2 regions of the Lysinibacillus sp. NPDC097214 genome follow, and region 2 is predicted to be linked to the other one. Evidence: a T-box and tRNA genes for the amino acid it is inferred to sense, from the RefSeq annotation. Region 2 holds a T-box; the other holds one or more tRNA genes.
What was found. The T-box of region 2 lies ahead of serS (serine--tRNA ligase). A T-box ahead of a tRNA ligase gene usually reads a tRNA of that ligase, here a tRNA-Ser.

Region 1: it has a tRNA-Ser gene. The T-box ahead of serS (serine--tRNA ligase) is inferred to sense a tRNA for this amino acid. The anticodon was not compared.

The regions. Positions count from the first base shown of each region.
Region 1 covers NZ_JBNNSS010000024.1:1,659-17,968, forward strand. Annotated here, with positions in the region: gene ACQKMI_RS25080 (YbaB/EbfC family nucleoid-associated protein) at 1-206, opposite strand, end outside; gene dnaX (DNA polymerase III subunit gamma/tau) at 228-2,015, opposite strand; RNA gene ffs (signal recognition particle sRNA large type) at 2,318-2,585, opposite strand; tRNA gene ACQKMI_RS25095 (tRNA-Ser) at 2,767-2,859, shown strand; gene ACQKMI_RS25100 (hypothetical protein) at 3,043-3,195, shown strand; gene ACQKMI_RS25105 (ATP-binding protein) at 3,419-4,681, shown strand; gene ACQKMI_RS25110 (response regulator) at 4,682-5,560, shown strand; gene ACQKMI_RS25115 (cation:dicarboxylate symporter family transporter) at 5,651-6,925, shown strand; gene ACQKMI_RS25120 (RraA family protein) at 6,974-7,597, opposite strand; gene ACQKMI_RS25125 (methyl-accepting chemotaxis protein) at 7,963-8,871, opposite strand; gene ACQKMI_RS25130 (TIGR00730 family Rossman fold protein) at 8,976-9,503, opposite strand; gene ACQKMI_RS25135 (deoxynucleoside kinase) at 9,783-10,451, opposite strand; gene ACQKMI_RS25140 (deoxynucleoside kinase) at 10,448-11,086, opposite strand; gene ACQKMI_RS25145 (heavy metal translocating P-type ATPase) at 11,265-13,676, opposite strand; gene copZ (copper chaperone CopZ) at 13,758-13,964, opposite strand; gene ACQKMI_RS25155 (metal-sensitive transcriptional regulator) at 14,024-14,356, opposite strand; gene ACQKMI_RS25160 (cation diffusion facilitator family transporter) at 14,436-15,386, opposite strand; gene ACQKMI_RS25165 (ArsR/SmtB family transcription factor) at 15,407-15,742, opposite strand; gene tadA (tRNA adenosine(34) deaminase TadA) at 15,927-16,310, shown strand, end outside.
Region 2 covers NZ_JBNNSS010000004.1:295,934-312,243, forward strand. Annotated here, with positions in the region: gene ACQKMI_RS11490 (PhzF family phenazine biosynthesis protein) at 1-1, shown strand, start outside; gene ACQKMI_RS11495 (hypothetical protein) at 1-209, shown strand, start outside; gene ACQKMI_RS11500 (hypothetical protein) at 710-1,222, shown strand; gene ACQKMI_RS11505 (hypothetical protein) at 1,263-1,466, shown strand; T-box leader at 1,760-1,975, shown strand; gene serS (serine--tRNA ligase) at 2,105-3,385, shown strand; gene ACQKMI_RS11515 (TetR/AcrR family transcriptional regulator) at 4,180-4,746, shown strand; gene ACQKMI_RS11520 (alpha/beta fold hydrolase) at 4,804-6,660, shown strand; gene ACQKMI_RS11525 (TnsA endonuclease N-terminal domain-containing protein) at 8,053-8,688, shown strand; gene ACQKMI_RS11530 (hypothetical protein) at 8,679-10,865, shown strand; gene ACQKMI_RS11535 (AAA family ATPase) at 10,878-11,852, shown strand; gene ACQKMI_RS11540 (hypothetical protein) at 11,866-13,443, shown strand; gene ACQKMI_RS11545 (DGQHR domain-containing protein) at 13,502-14,497, opposite strand; gene ACQKMI_RS11550 (helix-turn-helix domain-containing protein) at 14,630-14,989, shown strand; gene ACQKMI_RS11555 (ATP-dependent nuclease) at 15,156-16,310, shown strand, end outside.

The DNA of each region.
Region 1 (16,310 bases), on a different contig from region 2:
ATTTCGATATCGTCTGGATCTACTACTGATGGATCAAGATTTACTTCTACGATTTCACGTTGACCAGTTACAGATACTTTTACCATACCGCCACCAGCTGCACCTTCAAATTGCTCTGCATTTAAAGCCTCTTGAGCCTCCATCATTTCTTTTTGCATTTTTTGCATTTTTTTCATCATACCTTGCATATTTCCCATTCCACGCATAAACATATTCCTCCTAAATGATTAGTCTTCAACAATTTCAATAAAATCTTTACCAAACAGCTTTTCTGCTTCTGTCACAAGTGGATCTTGTGAAGCAAGTGGTTGAGCATCGTCGATAAACGGCCCATCTGGCATTTCTGCCGGTGGTGGCTCTAATAACTCTACTTCAGGATCGTTCTCATCCTGAGATTTTTTCTGCTGCTGTAAGCCATGATCACGAATAAACTCTTCACGTAATTTTAACCAAGCCTCGTCAGGTGTACAAAGCATTTCGTACATAGTACCCGTTTGCCCTGCAATCAATTGTGTGAATTGAGCTTTTAGGGCTTGATTATCAGCAACCATTTGACAATGAATATCATACTTGAATTTTAACACAAAAGCACTTGAAGATGCCGCAACAGGTTCAGCCTCTGCTAAAAGAGCTGACTGAGATTTTTGCAATTGACTTAACGCCTGTGCCCAAACCGATTTGATACGTTGCACATCTTGTTTTGTAGCATCCTTTAGTATCTCTAGAATACGACCTGTTGGTGCTTTATAGCCATTTGGACTTTTAGCTCGCGGACGTTGCTCTTTTGGTGCTTGCGTCGTTTGTACAGGAGTACCCGCTTGTAATTGGGCTGATAGTTGTTGCACCATCTGCTCAAGTGCCACGATTTTTTGAGCGAGCTCAGGGCTCATAGCTACCTCACCCGAAGTGGTAGTTTGACCAACTGACCCTCCCGAAAACTGCACCATTTTAAGTAACGCTGTTTCTAAGTAAATCTTTGTATGGTGGGAGAATCGCATTTCTTGCTGCGTTTTCGCTAAAATATCAATGTAGCCATATAGCAAATCTGGTGCAAAATCATGCGCTAATGTAAATACTCGCTCCTCTGGTGATACTAGCTCTAATAATTCAGCCAAATCCTCACTTGTTTGCAGTAATAATAAGTCCCGGAAAAATGTAATCAGGTCCTCTGAAAGGCGAAGAGGATCTTTCCCATCCGCAATAAGCTGTTCTAATAACGCAAGCATTTGTGCGACATCTTTTCCTTTTAGAGCTTCTGCTAATTCATAGAAAACTTCCTGACTAATAGAACCTGTAACAAGTAATGTGTCCTCTAACTTTAATTTTTCTCCACTGAAGGATACAACCTGATCTAATAAACTTAAAGCATCACGCATACCACCAGCTGCTGATTGTGCGATTACCTTTAAACCCTGCTCCTCAAATGGCAACTCAATATCCTCTAATACAACTTTCATGCGCTCAATAATATCATTGGTTGAAAGACGTTTGAAATCAAAGCGCTGACAACGAGAAATAATCGTTGCGGGCAATTTGTGGGGCTCTGTCGTTGCTAAAATAAATACAGCATGAGAAGGTGGTTCTTCTAATGTCTTTAAAAGGGCATTGAAAGCACTTGTAGAAAGCATATGCACTTCATCAATGATATACACTTTATATCTGCTACTTGCAGGAGCAAATCGAACTTTCTCAATGATGTCACGAATTTCTTCAACGCGTGAATTAGACGCCGCATCAAATTCAATAACATCTGGGTGAGAACCTTCTGTAATACTTAAACAAGTAGCACATTCATTACAAGGCTCTTTAGACGGTGCATGCTCACAGTTTAAAGCCTTTGCAAAAATTTTAGCTGTACTTGTTTTCCCGGTACCACGTGGACCGGAAAATAAATAAGCATGTGTTGTTTTATTCGCTAGGAGAGCATTTTGTAGCGTTCTTTTGACATGTGCTTGGCCAGACATTTCTCGGAATGATTGCGGTCGATACACACGATAAAATGCTTGATACGTCAATGATTTCCTCTCCTCTTCTTTATTATATAGAATAGTTCTATTATAGCATTTGCCTCATTATTTATAAAATAGTGTCATCGTTTTTCTAAAAATTCGGGACAATTCTCCTTCACTTCCCATAGCGAAGGCTGATGCTTACAGCTCCTATCCGTTTACTTTGCACAATTTGCAGCTTCTTCAAGCGTTCTGGAGATTGCTATTCCATCCCAACAAATATTATAAAAATCAAAATACCTTGTGAATAATAAAAAAAAACGCATCCGCCTTTTGTAGACGGATACGTTTGAATTGGCAATTTAATGCCGTGCACCTTTCTTCGACAGCCGCACATAAGCGTTACTCTTGTCGTTAGCTCAGATTAGGCAACCCCGCGGCACATGAATAAGACCACTTAATGCTGCTTCCTTCCGGACCTGACATGGTTCATGGGTATCCATTGCGCAGGACCCAATCGTCAACACTACGTGCAAAAGGCAGACCAAACAATACGGACAGCCTCGAAAAAGGAATTCAGTCTCGCTAGAGCGGATTGCGAGTTACAGGACACCGCTACCTTCCCACCTAGCACGGCAATATCTAGTATACTGACTGTTTTCATAAATTGCAACTTAATACACATAATATTTGTGTGGAATATTCTATCAGCACTGTAAATAAGGAATTATTAAAAAAACATAAAAAATCTGTTGACGAGAATTTCAAAATATGATAAATTTATTTTTGTCGATGAGACAACGCAACAGAACAACATGGAGGTATACCCAAGTCTGGCTGAAGGGATCGGTCTTGAAAACCGACAGGCGGGTAACACCGCGCGGGGGTTCGAATCCCTCTACCTCCTCCAGTTTTAAAATTCCGACTACGAATGTAGCCGTTTTTTTTTGCCTAAAAATTGTATATAACACTTACTAGATGCCACTTCCGCTTAGGGTGTGGTATTTTTTTATTGTAAATTATCATTTTATAACCGATCAATTATGCCTCGGCATAACTGCGTCCGGAATCGGCTTTGTGCTTAGACCTGCAAATGTTTTTTGTGCGAATGCGCAGTGCTAACGTAGCGGCAGCAAAGGGTTTTGTCTGTGCGAAAGCGAAGCGGCAGCAACACGGTTTTAACTGTGCGAAAGCGAAGCGGCAGCAACAACAGCACGATGTTGGTCACTCAGGCGTTTTCACATGATGTGAAGTTCTTAGCCTGAGTTCCTCTCTTTTAGCGGATGTTGCGCTGAAAGAAGTTAATAATACATATCATAATTTCACCTAGACAAGTGCGCTTTCAGCGTTCCGCCCCACCGTAACATCAAAAGTAGTGGTACAATTACTTTTATTTCAAACACGCAAACGAGCTCTTTAGCATATCTTTTCTTTGCTATACTGCTCAGTTAATATTGGGAGGATTTATTATGCATTCGAAATTTTACATATATCGTGCTTCCCTCACTTGGATTTTCTCAATTGCTCTGTTAACTGCTATCGGTAGTGAGATTAAAATAATGCCTTTCACGAATACATCTTTTCGTTTCGGATTAGGAAGCATCATTTTCTTTTTATGCACGCTACTTAGACCTACACCAATCATTTTGGCTGGATTTACTACAAGTATCGTGACAACCGTTTTTCGAGTTATCATTAATCACTCTTTACACGATGTCCCATTAGTCGATAGTTTACTAATACATTTACCTGCTGCTGCATTTTATATATCGTTCGCAGTATGCCTACAAATTCTAAGCATTCATCAATATAGAGAAAAACCACTATTGCTTGGATTACTAGTTGCGTTTTGTGAAGTATTCAGTAATTTAGTGGAACAACTATTTCACTTTTTTATAAATTCCTATACTTTTTTACTCCTTCCTGATCTTCTTATACTTTTAGTAGTTGCTTTATTACGTAGTTTTTTTGTTGTTGGTGTATATAGTTCCATTTTAATTGCTGAGCAAAAAAAACGTGTTCAGGAAATGCTTACAATCGGCTCAGATTTATATGTTGAGACGCTTTATTTAAAAAAATCTATGAACCATATAGAAGCAATTACAGCTAGTGGGTTTGATTTATACCGACAATTAAAATCGCTAGGCTATCGTGCAGAAAGTTTACAGGCACTCCATATTGCCCAGGAAATTCATGAAGTAAAGAAGGATTCACAACGCATTTATGCAGGTATTTCTAAAATTGTTGGTGACAAGAGCTTTGACTCACTTCGGTTATCAGAATTATTACATTTTATCGAAGATGGAAACAGTAAATACGCAGAGTTTTTAAGGAAAGAAATTGAGTTTACGATAAATATTGACATCGATTTTCAAACGAAAGAACATATTGCATTGCTTGCGCTTTTGAATAATTTAACAGCTAACGCTATTGAATCGATTGATGGTCAAGGCATCATTTCTATTGCCATTCAGCAGCAACAGGATGATACTGTAATCACAGTATGTGATAACGGGAAGGGAATTCCACACAGTAATCTCTCTATTATTTTTGAACCTGGATACACTACAAAATACAATGTAGACGGTGTCGCAGCAACAGGTATTGGGCTTTCACATGTTGTTGAATTAGTAAATAAATTAAATGGCTCAATATCGGTTGAATCAAACAATCAAAACACGATGTTTAAAATTAAAATTCCTACGCAAACTATTCAAACAGGAGAGACTTAAATGAGGTATTTTATTGTAGATGATGATCGAGCAAGTCGGGTCATGTTAAAACAAATTATTGAAGATAGTGGTTTAGGTACAGTAATTGGTGAAGCACGCAATGGTGAGGACGCCATTCCACAAATTTTAATGACACAGCCAGAGTTTGTACTGATTGATTTGCTTATGCCGAAGCTTGATGGAATAGCAACAGTCGAGCAACTTATTCAAAATCGTTTTGAGGGACAATTTGTCATGATTTCTCAGGTAGTGAATAAGGAGATGGTAGGTGAGGCCTATGAGCAAGGTATAGATTTCTTTATTCATAAGCCAATAAATCGTATTGAGGTTGAGAATGTTTTACGTAAAACAACTGAACAATTTCGCCTAAAAAACTCATTGCTTATTATTCGCCAATCACTTACAAATATTGATTTAAGTGAACAAATTAATCATAAAGCAACGTCACGTGATCATATTCAATCTATCTTAAATGATATGGGTATCGTTGGTGAAATCGGAAGCGAAGATATTATAGCTATCATCGAAACATTGCTTGCTCATCAGCACAAAATTGCACCACTTCCTCCATTAAAGGAGCTTTATGAGGAAATTGCAGCTGTCACAAAGGCTACACCAGATGAAATTTTGAAGGAAAGTAAAGCCATTGAACAGCGTGTGCGCCGTACTATATTAGCAGCGATGATAAATCTCGCCAATTTAGGGGTCGTAGATTATACGAACTCTGAATTTGAATATTATGCACCTCGATACTTTGACTTTAAAGAAATTCGTCTGCTTATGACTCAGATAGAAGATCACGGAAATCGTAAAGCAAAAGTTAATATTAAGAAGTTTATTCAGGTGTTATATTCAGACATTTTAACAAAAGTAAATTAATTTTCTCGGATTTTGTCGGATTCCATAAGTCCTCCGTATTATTAAAATAAGGCAAGTCCTAAAAATTTAATATTAGGAGGTACTAAAGTTTTGAAGAAGAAATTTAGAATCAGTTTAGCCACTCAAATCTTAGTCGGTTTGATTTTAGGGATTATTGTTGGCGGTATCTTTTACGGAAACCCCAAAATTGAAACATATTTACAACCTTTAGGTGACATTTTCCTTCACCTAATTAAAATGATTGTTGTACCGATTATTATTTCGACATTAATCGTTGGTGTTGCTGGCACTGGAGATATGAAACAGCTTGGACGTTTAGGTGGTAAATCACTTATTTACTTTGAAGTTATTACAACAGTAGCAATTGTAGTTGGTTTACTATCTGCAAACTTGTTCCAACCAGGCGCAGGTTTAAACATGAACGAGCTATCTCAAGGAGATATTTCGAAATACGTTGCTACTACAGAAGAAGTACAGCATGAAGGACCATTTGATATTATTGTAGGCATTGTACCAACAAATATCATCCAGGCAATGTCTGAAGGTAATATGCTTGCTATCATCTTCTTCTCAGTTATTTTTGGTTTAGGGGTAGCTGCCATTGGCGATCGAGGCAAACCAGTATTAGACTTCTTCCAAGGGGTAGCAGATGCTATGTTCTGGGTAACGAACCTCGTAATGAAATTCGCTCCACTTGGGGTATTTGGTTTAATCGGTGTAACCGTTTCCAAATATGGATTCGCTTCACTAATACCACTTGGTAAACTTGCTATACTTGTTTATGCAACAATGCTATTCTTTATCTTTGTCGTTCTTGGTCTTGTGGCAAAATTCACAGGCATCAATATCTTCTTCTTAATTAAAGTACTAAAAGATGAGCTGATTTTAGCATTCTCAACAGCAAGTTCTGAAGCTGTATTACCGCGCATTATGCTGAAAATGGAGAAACTAGGTGCTCCAAAGGATATTGTATCCTTTGTTATTCCAACAGGTTACTCCTTTAACTTAGATGGTTCTACACTGTACCAAGCTATTGCTGCATTATTTATTGCTCAAATGTACGGTATTCACCTAAGCATTGGTGAACAAATTACGTTAATGCTTGTATTAATGGTTACATCTAAAGGAATTGCAGGTGTTCCAGGAGTATCCTTCGTTGTACTTCTAGCAACTTTAGGTACTGTCGGCATTCCAGTTGAAGGTTTAGCATTCATCGCAGGTATCGACCGTATTCTTGATATGGGACGTACAGTCGTTAACGTAATTGGTAACTCACTTGCGTCATTAGTAATGGCGAAATGGGAAGGCCGTTTCGATACAGAAAAAATGAAAAATTACTTTAAAGATAACGAAAATTTAGCATAAAGATCAAAAAAACCCTCACGATGTACGGATGGCATCGTGAGGGTTTTTTTATTTTGAAGTTAAAACTTTATCTAAATAAGCAATTATTGATTCTTTCCCATTTACGTGTGCTTCTTGTGCGCGGATTTCATCCTTTTGGATTTTGGCCTCAGCAGCTGCAAACATACGCTCTGCATCATTCTGAGGCACGACAACAACACCGTCCATATCCCCAATAATATAATCACCAGGATGAACAGCAACGCCCCCAATAGCAATAGGAACATTTACTTCCCCACCTCCATTTTTATGGCCAGCTGCTACGGTTGTGCCGAGTGAAAATATAGGAAAGTCTAGCTCACGAATCGCTGCAATATCACGAATTACACCATCAACGACAAAGCCCTGTACACCAATACCCTTTGCCAATGAAAGAACAAAATCACCAGCAACTGCACGATTGGTATTCCCTTTCGCATCGATTACTAAAATATCGCCTTCTCTAGCAGCTCGAATGGCTTCCAATACTGCACCGTTTTCGCCATCTGGTAAACGCACTGTTACCGCACGGCCAGCAATTTTATAATGATCCGCTAACGGTTTAATATCGCTACGTAAATTCGTATGTCCCCCTGTCGCATCTGAAACTGCAGTCGTTGGTAAATGCTTAAAACTTACTTCCACCTTTGTCATCTATAACACCCCTATTATGATTTATAAAAGCTTACACAATTATTGTAAATAAAATGTATCTACTATTTCAATATATATCAGAAAATTGCGCAAATAGAACAATCAGGGGTATCTATTTATAATAATGTCCTTTAGAAAGGCATTTTCATTTTAACAAATTGAACGTCCACTACAAATATGCTTACAGAATCCATCAATGGTGTGCAGTATACGTTAAGCCTTCCTCTTATTCTTGTAATTATTGCATTCATTCTATTCTTCTTATGAAGCGTGTAAAAGGGGAGTAATAAAGTTAAAAAAGTGCGCCATATTAGATAAACTTACCTCGCTCTAATTTGGCGCACTTTTTTATTATATAGATTCCATTAAATTATTTCGGTAAAATGCCTCGATTGTTCATCCAATGCCTCTGCAGCAGTAGCAATTTCAGCAAAATCATTCGTAGTTACATTAATTTGCCCATTTGTTTTTTCTACTTTTTCGGCTATACGCGTGATACTCTCAGTGACTTGTCCAATCTCTCGCTCAATGCCCTCAACATTATCTTTTACTTCTGAAATAGATTGCTCCACCCTTATAGAAAGTTTTCTAACCTCTTTCGCTACAACATCAAAGCCTCGGCCATACTCACCAGCTCTTGCTGCTTCAATAGCTGCATTTAGTGCAAGTAAGTTTGTCTGAGAAGCAATTTCTTGAATGGTTTTCACAATCCCTTTAATAGATTCAGCTTGCTTTTGTAGCTGCACAAGATTTCTCACATTATCGGCAGACTCTTGTGAAACCTCTTTCACTGTTTCCAGTAAATCCTCGCTATTTTGAATACCAGCCTCCGAACGGCTATGAAGCTCTTTAGACATGACCTTTAATGTATCAGCTACACTAACAATTTCATTTTGACGTTCAGTAATATTTGTTGCAATTTTCGATACGCCAATCACCTTTCTTGATTTATTAGCAAAGACAGGCATATAAGTAGCCTCAAGCCAAATTCTATTACCACCTGCATCTTTTCTTTCGATTTTATCTTGATAGCTATTGCCAGCAGCTAAGTTTCGCCAAAATTTTCCGTATTCTATGCTATTTGCAAATTCCGGTAAACAAAAATCCTTATGATCTTTTCCCAGCATTTCTTCAACTTTATAGCCTAACGTTTTAGCAAAAAGTTCATTTACATAGGCAACTTTATGCTCCATATCAAAACGGATAATGGCTATATTTCGTTCAATTGCCAACACTACTTGATCATCGGTAACTTCTGTATCTATTGTCTGCATAACCTACTCCTCTTCCATTGTATTAGCGAACCAAATTTTTTATAGTAATGAGCCCAACAAAAATACTTATACAGATTATTTATTGCAGAAAAAACATGGGCATATTACCCATGTTTTTTTATAGAACTTAATACTTCCTCCGATGTAGCAGCTACACGAATAAGTGGTTTTTGTTCTGTTCGTATGAAGCCTTCCTCAAGCATCTTCTGAAAATGTTGTAAAATCGCATCATAAAAGCCATTTACATTGTATAGAATTACAGGCTTTTCATGTAATCCTATTTGAGCCCACGTAAACACTTCAAAATATTCATCCATTGTTCCAGCACCACCCGGTAAAGCTATAAAAGCATCTGCTAACTCAACCATTTTGGCTTTACGTACATGCATAGACTCCACAAAATGAATCTCTGTTAACGAGGCATGTGCTAATTCCCGCTTCTGCAAATGAGTTGGCATCACACCAATCACCTCTCCGCCAGCTTTTAATACTGCATCTGCTACTTTTCCCATTAATCCCGTTTTCGAACCACCATAAACGACACCATGACCATTTTGAGCTAATACGGTCCCTAATTCGGCAGCCTTCTCTGCATAAATTGGATTAATGCCTAAGCCCGAACCACAGTACACTGCTATTCTTATAACAATCCCTCCTATTCAAAAGACGTGACACAATAGGCTACATATTGTCTCACGTCTTTTGATCATTTATTTTCTTCAATTACTTTTTTCTGCCCGGCACTTCACTTTCGGCCAAAACACTATATTTATCTTCCTAATATTTTAGAAATATTAGCTTTATCTAACCTTCTATTTACGCAAATGACTTGTTTGTGCCTGCCGCTTCGCTTTCGGCCAGAACACATAGTTCTCCTTACTATACGTTAAATTTTAAGCATAGTTCATTACCTATTTACGTAAATGACTTGTTTGTTTTAGCATATGACTGATGCGGCTCACAATTGATTCAATTGCTTCAGGATTTTTTAATAAATCATAATCATTGATATCTAAACGTAAAACCGGGCATGAATTAAAATCATTGATCCAGTTCTCATAGCGTTCATGCATTTCAATCCAATAATCATTCGGTGTTTGTTGTTCCATTGAACGTCCACGCTCTTGAATACGGCCAATTACATCATCAATTGGCCCCTCTAGATAAACAAGTAAATCTGGATGAGGGAAGTACGGTGTCATCACCATCGCATCAAATAAATTTGTATACGTCTCATAATCTGTTGGGCTCATTGTACCTTTGTCATAGTGCATTTTCGCAAAAATTCCTGTATCTTCGTAGATTGAACGGTCTTGAATAAACCCGCCGCCATATTCAAAGATTCGCTTCTGCTCCTTAAAACGCTCCGCTAAAAAATACACCTGTAAATGAAAACTCCATTTTTCAAAGTCCTCATAAAATTTATCTAAATATGGATTCGTATCCACCTTTTCAAAAGACGTACGGAAATTTAGCGCTTCTGCCAACGCCTTTGTCATCGTTGATTTTCCTACACCTACCGTACCTGCGATTGTAATGACCGTTTGTGGTGGAATATCGTATTTCTCTCTCAAATTCATTGTTGCAAACTCCTTTGTTGTAACGTGTCCTTTATTGTTTGTAAAACATATGTCAAATCATTTGGATTTTTTACGAAATCAAGCTGATCACCATTAAATCGAATAATAGGAATTTCAGGATGCATCTTCTCAAAATGCTCGATAAAGGAATGATAATCTGCCACCAGTTGCTCCATGTAATCTCGTGAAATCATTTTTTCAAATTCACGACCGCGCATCGCAATACGTTTCATCAACGTATCAACACTGGCATGTAAATAAACAACTACATTAGGTACAGGCATATCTTTCGTTAATATTTTATAGATTTCCTCGTATTTATCATACTCAGTTGGTGCCAATGTACGCTTTGCAAATATTAAATTTTTAAAAATGTGGTAGTCCGCTACAACAGGTTTATCATGTGTTAAACGGAAACTTTTTATATCCGATAATTGTTTATAGCGATTACATAGGAAGAACATTTCCGTTTGGAAGCTCCATTCCTCAATGTTTTCATAAAACTTATTTAGAAAAGGGTTTTCGTCTACTATTTCTTTTAATAGATGGTAATTAAATGTCGCTGCGATCTCTTTCGATAAAGAGGTCTTACCAACACCAATCGGACCTTCTACCGTAACAAATGGAACCGTCACCAGAAGCTCCTCCTTTATGTTCTATGGATTCTATCGTCAATTACCTCGTCTTCGAGGTTTTTTATAATCAGTGCTTTTCATTGTATCATAGTGAGAAAATGAAAAACAGAATCAAACTATTTCTCTATAAAATAGGCGACAAAAAAATAGACCCACCGTAGTGGATCTATTTTTAACCTTATAATTTAACTCGCTGTAAACGCAGTGCATTTAAAACGACAGATACTGAACTAAACGCCATCGCTGCACCCGCTACCCAAGGAGCTAGTAAACCGATTGCGGCAATTGGAATACCTAATGTATTGTAAGCAAATGCCCAGAATAAGTTTTGTTTAATGTTGCGCATTGTTTTACGACTCATTATGATAGCATCCGCGATACTGTTTAAATCGCCTCGAATCAGTGTGATATCCGCTGCTTCCATAGCTACGTCTGTACCGGTACCAATCGCCATCCCAATATTAGCCGTGGCAAGTGCTGGTGCATCATTAATACCATCACCAACCATCGCCACTTTTTTACCTGTAGCTTGCAGTTTTTTCACTTCATTCGCTTTGCCTTCCGGAAGTACTTCTGCAATCACATGATTCACACCAACTTCTGCCCCAATTGCTTGTGCTGTACGTTCATTATCACCAGTCATCATAATCACCGTAATGCCCATCTCTTGTAGACGACTAACCGCTTCTTTTGAAGTATCTTTCACTGTATCAGCAACTGCTACTAGACCAGCATACTGACCGTTAATCGCAGCTAACATGGCCGTTTTCCCGTTTTCCTCTAATTGCTCCATCGTTGGTAGAATATCATCAATATGAATACCGTATTGTTGCATCAATTTACGAGTACCAATGACAACACCTTGACCAGATACAGTCGCTTGCACACCGTAACCTGGTATTGCTTCAAAGAATTGAACATCTCCTAGGTCAATACCACGATCAGCAATGCCTTGAACAATTGCCTCTGCTAACGGATGCTCGGATTGCTTCTCTGCTGCGCCAATTAACGATAAAAAGCGTGTTTCGTCTTGATTTGCCGCTAATACGACATCCGTTAATACAGGTTTGCCGTGTGTTACTGTACCTGTTTTATCAACAACTACTGTATCGATACTTTGCGTTTGCTCTAAATGCTCTCCACCTTTAAATAAAATACCAAATTCCGCCGCACGCCCAGAGCCTGCCATAATCGATGTTGGCGTTGCTAATCCAAGCGCACATGGACATGCAATAACGAGAACTGCAATTAATACTTCTAGTGCAGGTGTAAATTCACCAGGTCGCACCCAAATAATCCAGATTAAAAATGCTACAATCGCAATACCAACAACGATTGGTACAAAAATGCCTGAAATTTGGTCTGCTAAACGTTGGATTGGCGCTTTTGAGCCTTGTGCATCTTCTACAACTTTAATAATTTGAGCTAAGGCTGTATCGCGCCCAACTTTAGTTGCTGTCATTTTAATAAAACCATTTTTATTAATAGTAGAACCAAATAATTGGTCACCTTGCTTTTTATCAACAGGTAAACTTTCCCCCGTTAACATTGATTCATCAACAGCTGTTGTTCCTTCTAACACTTCACCATCAACAGGAATTTTTTCACCCGGTTTCACTAAAATAATGTCGCCAATAACTACTTCTTCTAATGCTACTTCTTTCTCCACACCGTCACGGACAACGATGGCCGTTTTTGCCTGAAGACCCATTAACTTTTTGATTGCTTCAGATGAGCGACCTTTCGCTTTTGCCTCAAATAATTTACCTAATAAAATTAAAGTAATTAATACGGCACTCGTTTCAAAATATAGGTGAGGGGCATGATGTGACCCCGTAGTAATAATGGCTTGATATACACTATAAAAATACGCCGCCGATGTTCCCATAACTACAAGTACATCCATATTGGCACTACCATTGCGTAAAGCTTTGTATGCCCCAACATAAAATTGCTTCCCAATGATAAATTGAACGGGGGTAGCCAATACCATTTGTACCCACGGATTCATTAAAAATTCAGGGACATATAAAAATGATGTAAACGAAAAGTGTCCTACCATCGTCCAAAGTAATGGTAATGAAAGAATGGCCGATAAAATAAATTTTTGTTGCTGTTGTTTGATGGCCTGTTCTCGATGATCTACTGTTTCTTGCTCATCTGCTTTTTGATGCGCTTCATATCCTAATTTTTCAACCTTCGCAATAATATCTGCAATTGTTACTTCAGATGGGTTAAATTCAATAGTTGCTCTTTCAAGTGCTAAGTTTACGTTCGCAGAGGATACACCTGCTAGTTTATTTAAACCCTTTTCTATACGTGTAGCGCAGGCCGCACATGTCATGCCTGTAATGTCGAATTCTGTTTTTTGTTTAATGACACCATATCCAAGTGCTTCAATTTTCTTTTCAAAATCTTCTTCACTTAATTTTGTCGAATCATATTTAATGGATGATTTTTCAAGAGCTAAATTAACCGTCGCTTGTTCTACACCATCCATTTTATTTAAACCTTTTTCTATACGAGTGGCACAGGCTGCACATGTCATACCTGTAATTTGCAAATTCGCTTCCTTTATTTCTGAACTCATAATCATTTCTCCTCCCTACATACCAACTAGGGGTATGTGTAATTGAAAATAATAGAGTGCTACAGGAGCACCCTATTTATATTATTTAACGTCATAGCCTTGATCGTCGATTGTTTCTTTAATTTGGTCTAGAGATACTTGTGTTTCATCAAACGCTACATCTACTAAACCATCAGCTAAGTTTACTTTTACTTGTTCAACACCAACTAAAGCTCCAACACTTTTTTCCACTGAGTTTACACAATGTCCACATGACATTCCTTGTACGTTTAAAGTTACGTTTTGCATAAAATATCTCTCCTTTTAATTTAGATACTGTATAGGGGTATATATTTATTAAAAAAATTTTATTTCTTCATTAATTTTTGGATAGTCACTACTAATTCGTCTAACACTGCTTCATCACCTTCTGATAGGCGATCTACTACACATCCCTTTAAATGACCTTCTAATAATATCTTTGCTACACTATTTAAAGCAGACTGTGTGGCAGACAGTTGCGTAATAATATCATCGCAGTAAACGTCTTTGTCAATCATCCCTTTAATGCCTCGGATTTGACCTTCGATTCGATTTAAACGAGTCGTTAAATCTTTTTTTACGCGTTCAGGATGATGGCTTTTTCGACACGACATACCTTCCTCCGTATGACAAACATCCTCTTTCACTATATCCTCCATACAATACACCTCCTACTCACACTCATCATACTATACCCACGAAGGGTATGCAAAGTGTAAAAAGAACTAAATATTTTTATTAATGGTGATGATGATTCGACTGCTCAGTTTTTATTGTACATAAAATTGATTGATCATGCTTATGCGCTACTGTTTCCAATTGAATCGTTACATGCTTTATGCCCTTATGCTCAAGATTATGTTCAATTTCCCGTAATATATGCTCACCATCCGCAATTTTTAGCTGATCATCGACAACCGCATGACAAGAAAGTGCATTTGTTCCACTTGTTATTGTCCAAATGTGTAAATCATGAATGCTATGAACGCCATTTGTTTGTACAATAGTTTGTACGATCTCTTCAACGTCAACGTTTGAAGGTGTGCCTTCCATGAGAACATGGACAGCAGCCTTCGTTACATAGTAGCCGCTTCTTAATACTAATGCTGCAACAATAACACTCGCAAGTGGATCAGCCCAGCCCCAACCAAAAAACATTATTAACAATGCGGCAACGATGGCCCCTACAGATCCAAGCATATCACTTAATACGTGTAAAAAAGCTCCACGCATATTTAAATTATCTTTTGTATCACTGCCACGCATCATAATCCAAGCCACTAAAATATTTATCAAAAGACCGATTGTACTAATAACTAGCATGCCTGTAGTTGCTACTTCTGGTGGATTGGCAAAGCGTTCTATTGCCTCATAGAAAATGAATAAAGCAATCAAAATTAAAGTCACACCATTTAATACCGCTGCTAAAATTTCAAATCGTTTATAACCGTATGTTTTACTATAGCTCGCAGACTTTTCTCCAAATATAAAAGCAAGTAAGGCTATTGCTAGTGAAATCGAGTCACTTAACATATGTCCTGCATCGGATAAAAGAGCCAAACTATTTGTTAAATAGCCACCAATCGCTTCAACAACCATATAACTCGTAATAATAATAAACGATAAGATTAACACCTTTTTATTTGCGCCATGTGTATGGTCATGGCTGTGATCATGACTATGTCCCATTTCTTATCCCTCCATTAGTTCTAGCTATGTGCAGCATGCTCAATAGCTTGCATTAACAAATTCATAATGTGATCATCATCTTTTGAATAATATAAGGTTGTGCCTTCCCTTCTATATTTCACTAACCGTAAATTTTTCAAAAAACGTAACTGATGTGAAACTGTTGATTGACCTAAATCTAAAATTTCAGCGATGTCGTTGACTGAATGCTCATCCGTACATAATAAATTCAAAATGCGAATTCTTGTCGGATCACTTAAAGCTTTAAATGTTTGAGACACGACGAATAGTGTCTCTTCGTCTAAATGTTGTTCATTGTTATTATGAACCTCTGTATTTCGTAATTTTTCATCCATTTAGTTTACCCCTAACTTATATATTTATATATGAGCATGTGTTCATATATAAATATAGATGGTTGTTTTCGATATGTCAACGTTTTAACTTCTTAAATAATCCAGAGGCACTGATATCGAGACATATTTGATAGTAGCAATTGTCAATTAAGCAAGATACACTAAATGATAAGGAGAGATCATAGTGGATATTTTTGAAACAGACCGATTGTTTATGAACAGTGCACTGGAAGAAGCTAAAAAAGCAGCTTTACTTGGAGAAGTGCCGATAGGAGCTGTGCTTGTCTACGATGGAGAGATTATTGCACGGGCTCATAATTTACGAGAAACAACACAAAACGCAACGACGCACGCTGAACTAATGGTTATTCAAGAGGCTTGTAAAAAAATAGGTAGCTGGCGTCTTGAAAAAACAACACTTTATGTGACGCTTGAACCTTGCCCTATGTGTGCAGGTGCCATTTTACAATCTCGTGTGCCACGAGTTGTATATGGTGCAAGAGATATAAAAGCGGGCTGTGTAGATTCCCTCTATCGTTTATTAAACGATGCACGCTTTAACCATGAA
Region 2 (16,310 bases):
ATGCTAGCGTATTAACTAAAGATTATTTTATCGCCTATATAAAGTTAATTATGAATAGTAGAGAATACACATTGATGCAGGATAAGGAGTTTGCTTTTGATTTCTTTTTTAAAGGAGATATGGATCGTTACGGCACTTCTACATGGTTGCAGTTTGAAAAGGCTATAAAAGAAATGGATAAAATAAAGTGTGAAATTGAATTGTGTTAATTGCACTTGCAAAGTTTAAACGTCTAGCTAACTGCTAGACGTAAAAAATAGATTTTATATAAGGGAATGCTTATATAAAGAAAAAAGAGGAGAAGTTAATGATGAAAACACTAAAAGTAATCAACCAAAATGGATCTTGTTGTACTACTAAGGATATTGAAGTATAGGAGGTTAGTAATTCCAATAATAATTTACCGATTGTAATAATTGGTACGGGTCCAATTGGATTAGCTGCAGCTGCTCATTTAGTGGAACAAAAGCAAGCCTTTATTTTACTATAGGCTGGGCGTGAAATAGCACACAATATTCGTACCTGGGGGCATGTTACATTATTTTCACCATGGCGATATAACATCAATAAAGCTGCTAAAGCCTTATTAGATTGTCTCCGGTTGGGTAGAACCTAACCTAATTTAGATACGTTACCGACAGGACATGAATTAATTGATCTTTATTTAAAACCTTTATCTGAGCTAGTACAAATAAAATCTAACATTCAATTGAAAGCAAAAGTAGTAGGGATTTCACGACAATTTAATGATAAGATGAAAACAAAAATTCGAGTAGAACAGTCCTTTAATATTTATATTGAACAAGAGAATGATATCAGTATCATTGATGCGAGAGCTGTTATTGATGCGACGGGTACATGGGGAAATCCAAACTCAGCAAATACTACAGGTGTATGGCTACAAAATGAAAAAGCATTAGCAGATCACATTGAGTATGGTATCCCAGACATAAATACGAATACTAAGAGATATGCCAATAAAAAGATTGCAGTTATTGGTGGTGGCCATTCAGCTATCAATACCTTGCTATCACTTGCTGAATTACAAAAAGAGAATCCTTCAACGAAGCTAGTATGGATTATGCGTAGAAGATCTGTAGAAGAAGCCTATGGTGGCGAAGAAAAAGATGCATTGGCAGCACGTGGCGCACTCGGTATACGTATTCACGAATTAGTAGATACAGGTAAGGTTGAGGTAATAACACCTTTCTATATCTCGTAGGTGAAGAAAGAAGAGAACATCAATATTATTGGTACTATAAATGGAGAAACAAAAGCTATTATCAGGATTTGAAGAGCTTATTGTTAATGCAGGAAATCGACCAGACCTTTCGATTAACAGCGAACTACGTCTTTCCATTGATTCAGCAACAGAAAGTGTGCATGCATTAGCGCCACTAATTGACCCAAATATGCATTGTTGTGGCACAGTAAGAGCACATGGAGAAGAATTTAGAACCATTTAAAGAGTATTGGTTTATTTCATCAATAACAACCAAATATAATCAATGGGAAGCATTTACCCCAGCCGAGACAGATTTAAAATAGAGCATTGAAGATAAAAAAACTATTTTGTAGAGTATTTCTTTATTCCACAATCGAGCGCATTTCTTTAGTAAGGAATGCGTCTTTTTCCATTTAAGGGCCAGATTGTGGAGTATCTTGTAAAGGTATTAAGGATTATAGAATAATTTGTATCCTATGGTATGACTTGAAAAATCTGTTTTAATATAGTACAGTATGGTTAAAATTTAAATAACTGAACACGATGATGGGAAGTAGTAGCAATCACGTTTTTTTTAGAGAGTCAGCGGTTGGTGGAAGCTGATAGAAGCACTTGTGAATCCGTCCTGGAGTTGCACAGTCGAAGTAATGCAAGTAGGCTGTTGCCGGCTAAAATGCCGTTATGAAATAAGTGGATTAGGCATATGCCTAATCAATTTGGGTGGCAACGCGGGTAGCTCTCGTCCCTTTTTAGGGGTGGGGGCTTTTTTGTGTTTATTTTTATTCAAAATGGAGCTATGCGAGTTTAGCTTGCAACGCAATTACACCAAGACTTAATGGATGCAACGATTCCCATCATTAAACTACTGGAGGTATGACTATGTTAGATATTAAACGCGTACGCGATAATTTCGCGGAAATTAAAGAAATGCTATTAACACGTAATGAAGATTTAGGAAACTTAGATGACTTTGAAAATTTAGATGCAAAACGTCGTGAGTTAATTGCTAAAACAGAAGAATTAAAGGCAGAACGAAATAAAGTATCTGAACAAATTTCAGTGATGAAGCGCAACAAAGAAAATGCAGATGAAGTGATTGCTCGTATGCGTCAAGTGGGCGATGAAATTAAAGAGCTTGATATTCAATTAAATGATGTAGAAGGGCGCTTTAAAGATATGATGATGCGTCTGCCGAACATTCCGCATGAATCTGTTCCCGTGGGTACAACAGAAGATGACAATGTTGAGGAATATACATGGGGCGAAATTCCAACATTTAATTTTGAGATTAAAGCACACTGGGATCTAGCTACAGATCTAAAAATTGTGGACTTTGAACGTGGCGCGAAAGTAACTGGTAGCCGATTCTTATTCTACCGCGGCCTGGGGGCTCGCTTAGAACGTGCGTTAATGACATTTATGATGGATTTACATGCAGAAGAGCATGGTTATGAGGAAATGCTGCCACCTGTCATTGTTAATCGTGATAGCTTGACGGGTACTGGAAATCTCCCTAAATTTGAGGAAGATTTATTTAAATTAGAGGAAACAGATTATTTCATGATTCCAACGGCAGAGGTACCTGTAACAAACTTCTATCGTGATGAAATTTTACTGGCTGAGGCTTTACCACAAGGCTTTGCTTCTTATAGTCCGTGCTTCCGTTCAGAGGCAGGCTCTGCGGGTCGTGATACACGTGGTTTAATCCGTCAGCACCAATTCAACAAAGTAGAATTAGTACGCTTTGTAAAACCAGAGGAGTCATATGAACAGTTAGAGTTGTTGACAGGTCATGCTGAAAAAGTACTGCAATTACTGGGCTTACCATATCGTAAACTAAAAATGTGTACTGCTGATTTAGGTTTTACTGCAGCGAAGAAATATGATTTAGAAGTTTGGATACCAGCACAAAACATGTACCGTGAAATTTCTTCTTGTTCAAACTTTGAGGACTTCCAAGCACGACGCGCAAATATTCGCTTCCGTCGTGACCCAAATGTAAAACCAGAATATGTTCACACATTAAACGGTTCAGGTCTTGCGATTGGTCGTACAGTTGCCGCTATACTAGAAAACTATCAACAAGCCGATGGAAGCGTAGTAATTCCTGAAGTTTTAAGACCACATATGGGTGGAAAAGAAGTAATTGCCCCAAAATAAATAACGGGTAAAAGCGATTTTAGATATCCTGTAACAGGTAATTGTATTGCCTTTTTATCGATTTACAGATGCTTTTAATAGTATAAGGTGGTGTAACCGCCGTGGAGCTGAAAAAATACTTTCTTAAAGGAAATTTAGCGAGACTAAAAAAGATGTTACTATAACCAAGGATGGGGTGCATTAGAAAAAATTTAGAAATGACATTTTACAGCTCTGACACATATTCCGCTATTCCACAATCGGGCGCTTTTCTGTAATGAGGAAAGCGTCTTTCTTCATGAAAAAGGCCATTTTCTTGAGACACCATCTACATCTTCGAAAATGTGAAGTGAAACAGTCAATGAAGTCAATGGATTTCTGCGATAATTTCTAGTGAAAGGGACAGGTGAAAGTTTACCAGCTTCACTCAACATCGGATCAATCAGTAATCATTTTCCATTTATTGAGATAATTGATGTAGCATGTCGAATATGATGTACTGAAATGGTCATAAAAGCATCTCCTCTAAACAATTTAGTGACTACAAAAATAAATTCGTATGTATCTTCCAAAATACATATTTGTTTTCTTTTCAAAAATATATGAACCTAGCGTTAAAACACAAGTGAAAAATTGCAAGCCATCCAAAACAGTTTTGGGTTTCAGTTCAACTTTGTTCAAAATGAGAATAATTTTTAACAGTAAAATCAATTAAAGTATAGCTTTTTTGATCAATTTTTTTATTAAACTAACAAAAATACTTGCAACACCTATTATAGTACTGTACAGTACTAATTATGACGAGAGGAAAATTAATGAATCAAAAACGTGTGATTGAAGTAGCTGCAACATTATTTTTAGAAAAAGGGTTTGCTTTTACAAGCATGGATGAATTAGTTCGTGTAAGTAAAGTTTCAAAGTCTAATGTGTATTACCACTTCTCTAATAAGGAAGAATTGTTGGAAGGGGTCGTTGATTATTGGATTGAAATGTATCAATCTGCAATTGATGGCTTACTATCTCAAAACCAATTATTAGTTGAAGATCGTATCCAACTGTTTTTAAAGCAATTATCACAAGGAGTTCAGACGAGAGAATATAAGGGGAGCTGTCCATTTATTACGCTTTATATTCAAAGCCCTACAAATGCCACAAAAGTAAAAGAAAAAATAGGTCTTTTTTTTGCAGGATTACAAACGAAAGTTTCTCTATTACTTAAACAAGGGGTAGAGAATGGGGAATTTAGAAAGACAATTAATATTGACGAGGTTGCATCTCTTTTTATTACAAATCTTGAAGGAGCGCTATTTATTTCAGAAACTCTGAAGGATGCAACTGTAATTATGAAAACAGCAGATCATTTATTTAACTTGCTTCGATAAAAGAAGCATTTTTTTTACATCAAATTAGTACTGAATAGTACTAAAAGGAGGATTTATATGAGAACAGTATTTTTAACTGGTGGAACAGGTTTTATTGGAAAGCAATTAGTGAAGGAATTAGCCAAAGAGCATGTTACAATTCTTCTATTAGTGAGATCGAAAAGTAAAGCAACACGCATTTATCAAGAAAGAGGCATCTTAAACGAGGCAGTTATGCACTTTATTGAAGGTGATTTGACGAAAATAGACTTAGGTCTAAGTGCTGAAGATAAGGAGTTGGTATTGAAAACGGATGTGATTATTCACGCAGGAGGCCCCATGGATATTCAGGCGACAAGCAAAGAGGCAGCTTCCGTATTTTTGAACGGTGCCCAACATATTAGTGAATTTGCTAAAAATATTCATCAATTGAAGGGATTGCAACAATTTATTCATGTTGTAGGCTATATGAGTCCCTTTGATGATAAAAATAGCAAGATTGCGATAGATGTGTTTAAAGAAGGAAACAATTTTTTGAAAATAAAAAATCCATATGAGAGAACAAAGTTTTTAGCAGATCTTTATATCCGTCAGCAGGCATCAACAGTAGGTTATCCGCTTTCAGTAATTAATCCACCAACTGTAGTTGGTAGTAGTAAAACAGGGAGTACGGAGCAAACAGGAGGCTTAGGCTTGCTTGTGATGAGTATGCGAAAAGGGCTCTTGCCAGTGATTCCTGGAGGTAAGGAATATAGATTACCACTTATTGCAAACGATGAACTAGCAAAGTTTATTGTGCAGGTTTTCAGATTGGAGCAACCAACTATACAAACATATACACTTGTTGAAGATAAACAACATGATCAGAATATTTCAGAATTATTAGATACTATGTCAGAAAGTATGAATATGACTGCACCTAAAATCTCTGCCCCATTGCCATTTATGAAAGCACTTATGAATAGTGGCGTAAGCAAAATAACCCAAATTCCTGCTGATGGGCTAAACTTTATTACAAATCGAACATTTTCAAATGGTTCAGCGAAAAAGATTATGGGAGAAGATTGGTTTAAGGAGACAAATGTAATGAAATTTTTCCCTGCCGTAGTAGCTGATCTGGATTATCGCATGATGTATCCAAATAGCCAGCATAATCATTTATTTAAACGAACATTATGCGATAACACTACCATTTACCAATTACAAGGAGAGGGTAAACCGTTTATTTTATTACATGGTTTATTGAGTGATGGAGAGGATTTATTTCCTTTAGGACAAGAGCTTCATGAAAAAACGGGTCAACCTGTATGGATCTTGGATCTTCCAGGTTTGGGACGTTCTCCTTTTAAACGAGAGAAAAATCTTCTAGATATCTATTTGAATGTAGTGAAAAAGTTATTGGAGAAAGCTACTAATGGTGCACATCTAATTGGCCATTCATTTGGTGCGTTTATTCTTTTGGAAGCATTAGTACAAAAGTATATAGAAAAGAAGTATACAATTACTTTACTTCAGCCACCTGTTGCTAAAAGAAATGCTAAAGTACTTAATGTTCCTCAATTTATGAACAAATGGACATTGAAATTGGCAACTACTAATTTGATAGAGCGTTATGTATTAAGTAATGGTTTGTTTGAAAGTACTGAGAGCATCCCTGAACATTATATTAAAAAAATAAGTAACAGTTTTACTTCTCCTAGAATTTTAAATACTACGGTTCAGCTTAACAGTTTACTATTGAAAAACTATCAAAGTGATTTCAATGAAGTAACAAAGTATAATCTTCACATTATTTGGGGGGATTATGACAGAGGCTATTCTGCTCCTTCGCATCTTGGTAAGGTTGATTTTGTTCCATATGGTCATCATTTTCCTCTTAACCATCCGAGTGAAACGGCTAATTTGGTAATAAAAAATAGTAGTACTTGCAGATGAGAGTGTGGGATAAATAAAAAGCGTGTAGTAAGATCGTTGTGTCTTTGAAATAAAGTCGTACTGTTTGAAAAAAAGATTGTCTACATGAACGCTGGATATATTTACTTAAGAATCTAACAGCTAATCAATTACAGCGTACATATCAGTATCCTGAGGTAGTAAAATGCGAATTGAACAAAGTATTGCTCCTTACGCATGGTATGTAATCACCTTGTGAAGAAATATACTTAAACTCCCATGAAAGAACGTAATAATCTTTCATAAAACAAACAGATTATTTTATGTTGCATGTAGTCGAGCCATTAAATCCCTAGTGCTGATTATTTATATAGCCGACCAGCAAAAAGTAAAAAAGTTTTTTATAGAAAATAAATTTGCAAAAGAAGATGAGAACTTCCTTCTGTAAAAACTAATGTTTAGTATCCTTTTTACAGGTAGAAGTGAAAATTGCTGATATATTACAGTCGAAAAAGTATACACCTAACCAGTTGTCGAAATTTATTTGACGACTGGTTATTTAGTATTGTTCTTCAGAATAACTTATAATGAACTTCCATGTTGTTTATTATAAGTTTCTTATGAATGGCTAGCTGAACAATTAGGTGTAAGTAAAGCACTTGTAGGATTTATGTTAAAAGGAGATTGTACTCTAAAATCGGAACGTATTGAACAATTAGCTAGGATAATGAGGATTACGACAAAAGAATTGGTTCATACAGATGCAATAATAGAAGACCAATTGACTGTTAATTTGCTAGGTGAATTATCTAATCAATACTAGCTAAAATGAGGGTTTTGCATTTGTTGTTGTTAAATAGGGATTGAATACCATTTAGTAATTATTCTTTATTACAATACAAACACTAAAGAGCAGTCCATTTAAAAATAAGGAAGATCACACATATAATTACTCTAAAATAGAAATTAAAAAGTTAAAGTAAACCAGGATAATTTATGAAGTTATGGCTATTGTGGAGCTGCACATGTAGAAAATGATCAAACTTTGTTTTAGATATTAAAGGATATGAGGAATTTCAAACCCAACGGTTTATGTAAAATCATGTATTTTAAAAAATGAGCTGTCTGGACTTTCTTGTCCATTTTTTCTTTTGAAAACGTGACTTTGTCTGGACATTCTTGTCTCAAAAGTAGGGAATTATATTTTGTCTGTAGATTCTTGTCCATATACATGTCCTTGTTGTATATGGACAAGAACTTTTAGACATTATAATTTTTATTAAACATTGATAAAATAACAATCTTATAAAATTTGTCTAAAAGTTCTTGTCCAAAATTAAGGACAAGAACTTTTAGATTTTGTATAATAAAGACAAGAACTTCTATACATTATTTTTTCTGAAAATTCAAAAAATAAAAGACGAGGTGCTTATATTGTACAAACCTTTAATTACTGACGCTAGTAAAAAATATGGCAACAATAGGTGGTTGGCATACAGTAATAAATTAAAAAGAGTAGTCTATTTATTTAGCGATTTAGAATATGAGCATTGGTTACAGGTAGAAACTGATCCAGCTATAATTACTTTCTGCGAACAACCGATTAAAATGGAAATCATTCAAGACGGTAGAACACATTCATCCATAATTGATATGTGGGTTAAATATATAGATGGTGAGGAAACATTTATTGAAATAAAATATTCCAACGATTTATTAAAAAAATCTGTTGAAAAACAAATTTATGTTCAAGAAGTTTGGTGTAAGGCGAATCAAAAAAAACATTCAATCAAAACAGAGAGGGAAATCAGACTGAATCCAATTAAATTATCAAATCTAAAATTATTAATAAAACAAGTTAATAATTCAATAAGTCCAAATTCTCAGACCATCGATTTTATAAAAAATCATATTAATGAAGAGCCAAAAACTATTCTGCAAATAGCAAATGAGACAAAAATCGAATTTCAAACATTATTCTATATTTTATGCAATCTGTTATATGAGGGAAGTATTAAATGTAATTTTGAAGTAAAACATTTAGGGAAGTATTCGGAGGTGTGGAAATAAATATGCGAAGGTTTTTTTCAGAAAAAGATGTTTTAATTGAAGATATAAATATCTTTTCGTGGGATGCAATATATACAGGTCATCTTAATGAACAAGAACTGAATATTTTTAATACAAAAAAGGAAGCAATAGACCTTTTCTTTAGTACCGAACTACCAATAAATCAAATAGTTTTAGAAACGGGCTTATTTAGAAGTGAAATCTATCGTTTAGCATTGAGATGTATGATCTATGACGATAATAATAAAATAATGGGATACCGAGCTCTATTACACAATAACAAGGTTGTTCCGTATAAAAGGAAATCACTTAATAATCAAGATATCACTAATTATTCAGGTGCATTCCAATTACTTTTAAAGAATTTCCCTGAATTAAAAACCTTTTTAATAGAGGAGTATTTTAAAAAATCTAAAGTAAAGAATAGTGCTAGAGAACGTAAAATTAGTTTAAAAAATTTGCATAGAAAGTTTATTAATGAATGTAGGAAATTAGGAATAAAACCTAATGAGTATCCTTTCAATACGACTAGCTTGGCCCGAAAGTCAGTTGAAAGGTTTATTAAAGATATCTCTAATAATTACATTCGAGAAGTAGCTAGCATTAATGGGGCGCAATCCTATATGCTTTTAAATAATGTAAATAATTCTATTAATTCAAATTCGACAATCACTAGACCATTAGAAAGAGTAGAATTTGATGGTCATAAACTTGATGTAATAACAGCAATTGTCTATAAAACGCCAAAGGGTGAAGAAATAATAGATACAATAGATCGTATTTGGATATTAACTGTTGTTGACGTAGCAACTAGAGCAGTTATAGGTTACCATTTATCTTTCAATAAGGAATATAACCAAGAAGATGTAAAAAAGTGTTTTCAATCAGCAATTTTACCTTGGAAATCTAAAGAACTTACTATACCAGGATTAGACTATTCTAAAAATGCTGGTTTTCCCTCATCAAAATTTTCTGAAGTTGAATATGGTACTTGGGATGAAATAAGCTATGACAATGCAAAATCACATCTTTCAAATGAAATAAAAGATTTATTAACAAAACAAATAGGTTGTTCTATTAATATGGGACCGATAGCAGTTCCTGTTAAAAGACCAATTGTTGAACGACTTTTCAAAAAAATTGAAGAGAACAGTTTTCATAGGCTCCCCTCAACTACAGGTAGTAATGTAATGGATCCACGAAGAAAAGATGCTGAAAAGAATGCAATTAAGTATTCTATTACTTCTGATGCGATTGAGGAATTATGTGAGGTAATTATAGCAAATTACAATGCAACACCTCATGATGGTAATGATGGCTTTACTCCATTAGAGGTCTTTGAAAGTAGGATTAATCAAGGAATGCATATTAATACTATTCCGATCGAAAACAGAGACTTAGTTAATTTATTTCCAATAACTTGTGAACGGAGCGTTAAAGGGAGCTTGGAACAAGGGAGAAGACCATTTATACATTATAAACAAGAACGTTATTCTAGCCCTGAACTTAGTAAAGATTTTTCAATGGTAAATGAAAAAGTAATTATCTTGATTAATACTGAGGATCTTCGTTCAGTTGTAGTTTATAGGCAGGATGGCTCAAAGTATGGGGTATTAACTTGTAGTGGTTATTGGGGAACTGTACAGCATTCTTTAAAAATAAGAGATGCAATAAATAAATTTAAACGCGAACGATATTTTCATTATACCGAAGATGAAGATCCCATGGATGCTTTTCAAGCTTTTTTAGAAGAAAATGCAATTAATGATAGAAAACTTAGGAATCTACTAGCTGAATTCAAATCCTATAAAAAGAGATATAAAATTGATTCGAAAAATAAAGAGAAGAAAAAAGTTCAAGTGAGGTTAAAGAAAGAACAACAAATACTACACCAAGAAGTTATTGATGACAGAAAAATCGCTACTGTTGAAAATATTTCTAGAGGTAATCCTAGGAATAAACAAAATGATGAATTCAAATCAACTCACGATTTAATCATAGAACAAAAATTAATTCAAAAAGAAAAAAGTTCTACGACGCCTAACACTAATTCAGATAAAGATGAAATTAGATTAAATAACATCAACCCTGAAATCACAGAAACAAACTACTATGACCATTTAATAAACGTAGAAAAAAACAAAAATAAAAATAAAAGAAAATCAATCTCTCTGTAGGTGGTGTATATTATGGTGAACTTATCAAATATAAACGTTCCTTTGGGAAAACACCCTGTTGACACTGGGAAATATCTAATTGCAACAAATGAAATTGATAAATTATGTTATATAGTAGGGAACTGGATTGATAATAGATTTCCAGGTGCTATTATTCATGGACGCCCTCGCCTAGGTAAGACACGTGCTATTAAATACCTAATAAAAGTACTACCCAAAGAATTAGATCAAAATATTCCTATGTTCCATATAAGATGTAAAACTCATAAAAATCCTAGTGAATATAAATTTTTTGAGAATTTGTTAGAGGGAGTTGGACATGCATCACCGGAACTAGGAAGACCAAGTGAAAAAAGAATCCGTTTAAAACATTTTTTTATAAATGCTGCAGAAAAATCAAAACAAAATAAAATTGTTATTTTCATTGATGATGCACAAAAACTAACAGCAATCCAATATGATTGGCTTATGGATGTATATAATGAGTTAGATGAATATGGGATTGTATTAACTACTATATTAGTAGGACATGATGAATTAATCGACCGAAGAAAAAGATTTATTAAAAATAAGGATTTTCAAATAGTAGGTAGATTTATGAGTGATAGCTATCAGTTTAATGGGGTAAAAAATGAAGAAGATTTTAAAATTCTTCTGGAGCAATATGATGAAGGAACTGAATTTCCTGTTAATTCAAATGTGTCATATACTCATTATTATTACAGGGACCATTTTGAAAATGGGTTTAGGTTGGTTAACTATGCAGGGGAGTTACATGGTGTATATTTAGAACTTCAATTAGAGAAAGGATTACAAGAAAACAAAGAAATACCAATGCAATACATTACACTGTCTGTAGAATATATCTTGAAAACCTATGGTTTTTTTGGTGAAAATGTTCAACTACTTAATAAAAATCTTTTCAAAAAAGCAATAATTAATTCGGGTTACATTCAATCTGAGTTAGTTTTATTAGATGTTGAATAAAGGGGGGGGCAATATGGAAAAAAAAGAGTTTGTATGGGATAGGGAGTGGATTCATAGTTATATGTCCAATTGGTGTATATTCGAACGTTTTAAATTTTCTAACGCCTTATACAATAATAATGATCTACTCGGTATTTTTGGAAACAATAATGTAAAATCAGTAAAGCGTATTACAAGTGTAGGTGATTATCTAAGAAATCTTGTAAGTTTATCTGGTATAGATAAAAATAAATCTCTTGATATATTAGGGGTAAACTTGAATAGTAGAAATTCACTGATATACAAAAAAATAAAACCCATATTAGGTTTAACATATGCTTATACTATCAGAGATACTATTACCTTTTGCCCCAGTTGTATTAAATGTGGTTTCCACAGTATTTTTCATCAGATGACTCTTTTTAAAAGTTGTGTTTTCCATCCCAATGTACCATTAGAAGATAGCTGTGAAAAATGTGGAAAGATCTTTGGTAAATACCTATTGTCCAATTTTTCAAACCCTCCGTTTACCTGTGAATGTGGTTTTTGTATATTAGAAAATAACAACGTGATTTCAATTTTTAAGGATTGGAGAAAGAAATTTACTATTAAAGATGAGGAACTATTATTTCTTCTTAACCTATATAAACATAATAAAGAAACCCCTTTATTAATCCACCCAATACGGATTTTAAGAAAATATAATGAAATAGATCAATCAAATTTAAGTTCATTAATCAGTTATAAAAAAAATTACTATTTGAATAGAGAATTTAAAGAAAAAACAGATCTAAAAGAAGTATATTCATTTAACTTTCTGTCCTCAAAAAGAGTATTAGAAAGTTCTATTAGTGCCTATAAATACACTTTCAATTATCGTTATAATATTCTTTCACTAAGAAAAAAAGATAAGATCGATGCTGTGTTCTATGATATATATATACAATCCAGAGAAATCTATAAAACAATTAAAAGATATCTGATGAATCACCACCTAAATAACCATAAAACTTGTATTCAATTAAATAATGAGCTAAATAGTAATGATTCTTACTGCGGTTTCGCTTTGGCATTTATATTTTGGAGAGAAGAGTTTGAAGAAATAGAGCTATCTCAAAGAATAAAGCAAGGACCAGTAGAAACAAGAATATTTAACTTTGAGTGTTATTTAGAAAGATTTTCACTTTATCCTAAAGGTATTTATTGTAATTATCTTGAAGATTTATTGGGTAATTGTTTTAAAATCACAAATGATTTTGATTCAATCGATTTAAATCAAATAAAAAAGATTGTAAGTAGTCTGCTATCCTTTTTATTACTTGAAAGGTTCTGTGAATATTTAGAGTTGATACTATATCCTTCGAAATATAAGTCAAGTAATTATATTTTACCTGATATAATACCAATGCATTTGATTGTAATTGATAAGAATATACAAAAAACTACCATATACTATCAAAATGTGTATAAAAAATTAAAAAAATTAATTCAGGAGATGCGAAAAGAAAAAAATATTTGTGGTTTTGATAAGAATAAAAAATATGAACCATATCTAACACCATCCCAAATTGCAATAATTAATATGGATAAAAGAGGGACTCTTCCGAAGTGATAGTTAGAAAGCAAAACCATTAAGAAAGCTGTCCTTAATGGTTTTATATATGTTTGATTTAGTTTTTAAGGCAATTTAAAATATCTTCTGCTAACATCTTAGAACCTGCAGCACCCTTTATATATTTCAAATTTCCTGAAGATAACCAATCAATCTCTTTTAAATTACTTAAAAGCTTAGTTAATTGAACAGAATCTGGTTGTTGAGATTTAATTGAATAATTGTCATTAATTATTTCATTCCCAACAATAGCCAATGCATTAAGACAAGTAATATGTGTCATCCTATATAACTGGTTATCATCCCACTGTTCTGGAAACAAATCTTTTATTAAATTAAAGTAAAATAAAGCAATATTTAGTTTTCGTTCTTTTGATAGATTTGCTAAAGCAGATTTTTTAGTTAATAATTTTATGATGTTGTACAGATTTTGTAATGTTACATTTTTTTCTTTTGTTCTTCTTCCGATTAATGTTCCTTTACTAAAGAAGGGACTCTCTGGCTTAAGTATTAAGTTTGTAGCAACCCAGCTAATATCATCATTATCCCTATTTAAATAGCGACTTAGTGATGTACCTATACCCTTAGCTTTTGAATTGATTACATCAAATAATTTAATTTCTTCATCCTCATCTAAATAATGAAAAGCCAAAAAGGGAACGTTTAATGTGCTATCTGTTTCATTTATATATTCACTAATCCCACCTAATCTATGCTGCCCATCCATCAATGTAGCTTTTTTTGTACATATTAATCTCCCAAAATTTCTTCTCTGACCATCATATGCATGAAACTCCCAATTTCCTGAAGCATTTAATAAAATCGGTGTGTAAAGTGCCTCTTCTCCTTGAGAAAGATAATTTGCAAAATCTTTACATCGTTTTTTATCTATAGGGCGTTGATATCCTTTGCCAGAAGGATCGTTATAAAGTTTGGAGTATGAAAAGTTAACTGCAATTTGAGATGAGACAAAGCCCTGGTAAGTAACACGACCGCGCATCTTAGATTGTAATACATTTTCTATTGCTATATTTGAAGGTAAGTTATTATTCATAATAAAAACTCCTTAATAAAATTTAATACTCAAACATTATAGTACTTATAAGTACATATATCAATCAAATTTATACTATATGCAACTGTAAGATAGTACAAACCTCACATAGTCTAAATGTGAGGTGATTTTGTGGAAAGTTTAGTCAAATTAATTGGTAGCAATATCAAAGAGATCCGAAAGTTAAAGAAACTTACTCAAGAAGAATTGGCTGAGAAATGTGGTCTCCAAACTTCGTATGTGGCTGGGGTTGAACGAGGAGATAGGAATATTACCATACAGTCCTTAGAAAAGATTATTGATGGCCTAGAAGAAACACCAAGTAGTATTGTTAATTTTGATACACTAAATTTTAATAATAAGTACTTTGAAAAAAAAGAATTAATTATGATCTTACAAAACCTAGTAGAAGATAGAAATGAAGCTGAAGTTCGCTTAATTATTAATATTGCGAATGAAGTGTTTAAGACGTATGAAAAAAAAGATAAATAATCAGGAAATTGATTATACTTGAGACTTCAATAATCCACTCAGTAGAGTGGTTTTTTGTTTATTATTTTAATGGATAACAATTGTATTTAGAAGAGAAATTAGTATAGCAAATGGTATATAATGGATTTGTAGTGATTTTCCATTATTATTAGTTGGAGGGTAAATGATGCATATTTCTAGTGTTTCTATAAAAAATTACAGAAGTTTTGGTGAAAAGGAGTTTACTATACCTTTGAAACCTTTTACTGCAATAATTGGAGAGAATAATATCGGGAAATCAAATCTTCTCAATTGTATTGGATTAATACTAAGCCAAGATATAACTATGTTTAAAAAACGTGTTTTAGACATGGAAGACATTAATTCACGTACATTAGATATTTTTAAAAAGTCAGTTGTAGCAATGCTACCTGGTGAAATGGATGCTGATAACTTGGTGTTTCCAGAGGTAAAAGTAGATATTATTCTAGATGACTTAGACGAGGATCAAAAAGCAGTTGTAGGAGATTGGTTTTTTGAAGGAACACTTTCAAAAGCGCAACTGACATATTTATTTAGAGTTAGATCAGGTTTTAAAAAATCAGAGTGGCTAGAAAAACAACTTGCTAAATTGACTATTCTTCGTAATACAGATGTGGTTACTGAGGATCAATTACATACTCATGTGGAATTCCCTATTGAGCAATATGAATATTTAATCTTTGGAGGTAATAACCCTACAAATAAATGTGATCCATATTTTTTGAAAATGCTAAAATTAGAGGTTTTGGATGCATTAAGAGACGCAAGAAAGGAACTTGATGCAAATGGGGAATATAAATTACTGTATCGAATCTTAAATAAAAACTATGAAACAGATTTTGTTGAGATCCAAACGATGCTTACAAGTTTAAATAAAGAGTTAATGAAAAATAAAAAATTAGTCTCAATAAAAGAGGAGATTACTGAATACTTGGATAAAATTTCTTTATCTAACCCGAAGGAAAAGAATAATATAGATTTTAATTTTGTTTCACCCCAAGTTAAAGAGATTATAAAAAAACTAAGTATAGTGTATGGTGAAAATCCTATATCTATTGAAAGAAATGGTTTAGGGAAAAATAATTTGCTTTTCATTTCACTTATACTATCACACCTTGCCTCTCAAACAGAAGATAAAACAGAACTAGCATTTAGAGTAATAGGAATTGAAGAACCTGAAGCACACCTACATCCCCATCTACAAACTCATTTAGCTAGAAATTTGAGCAAAATCAATAAAAATACACATCCAGAGGAAACAAAAAAGGATACTCAAATTATCATTACATCTCATTCGACA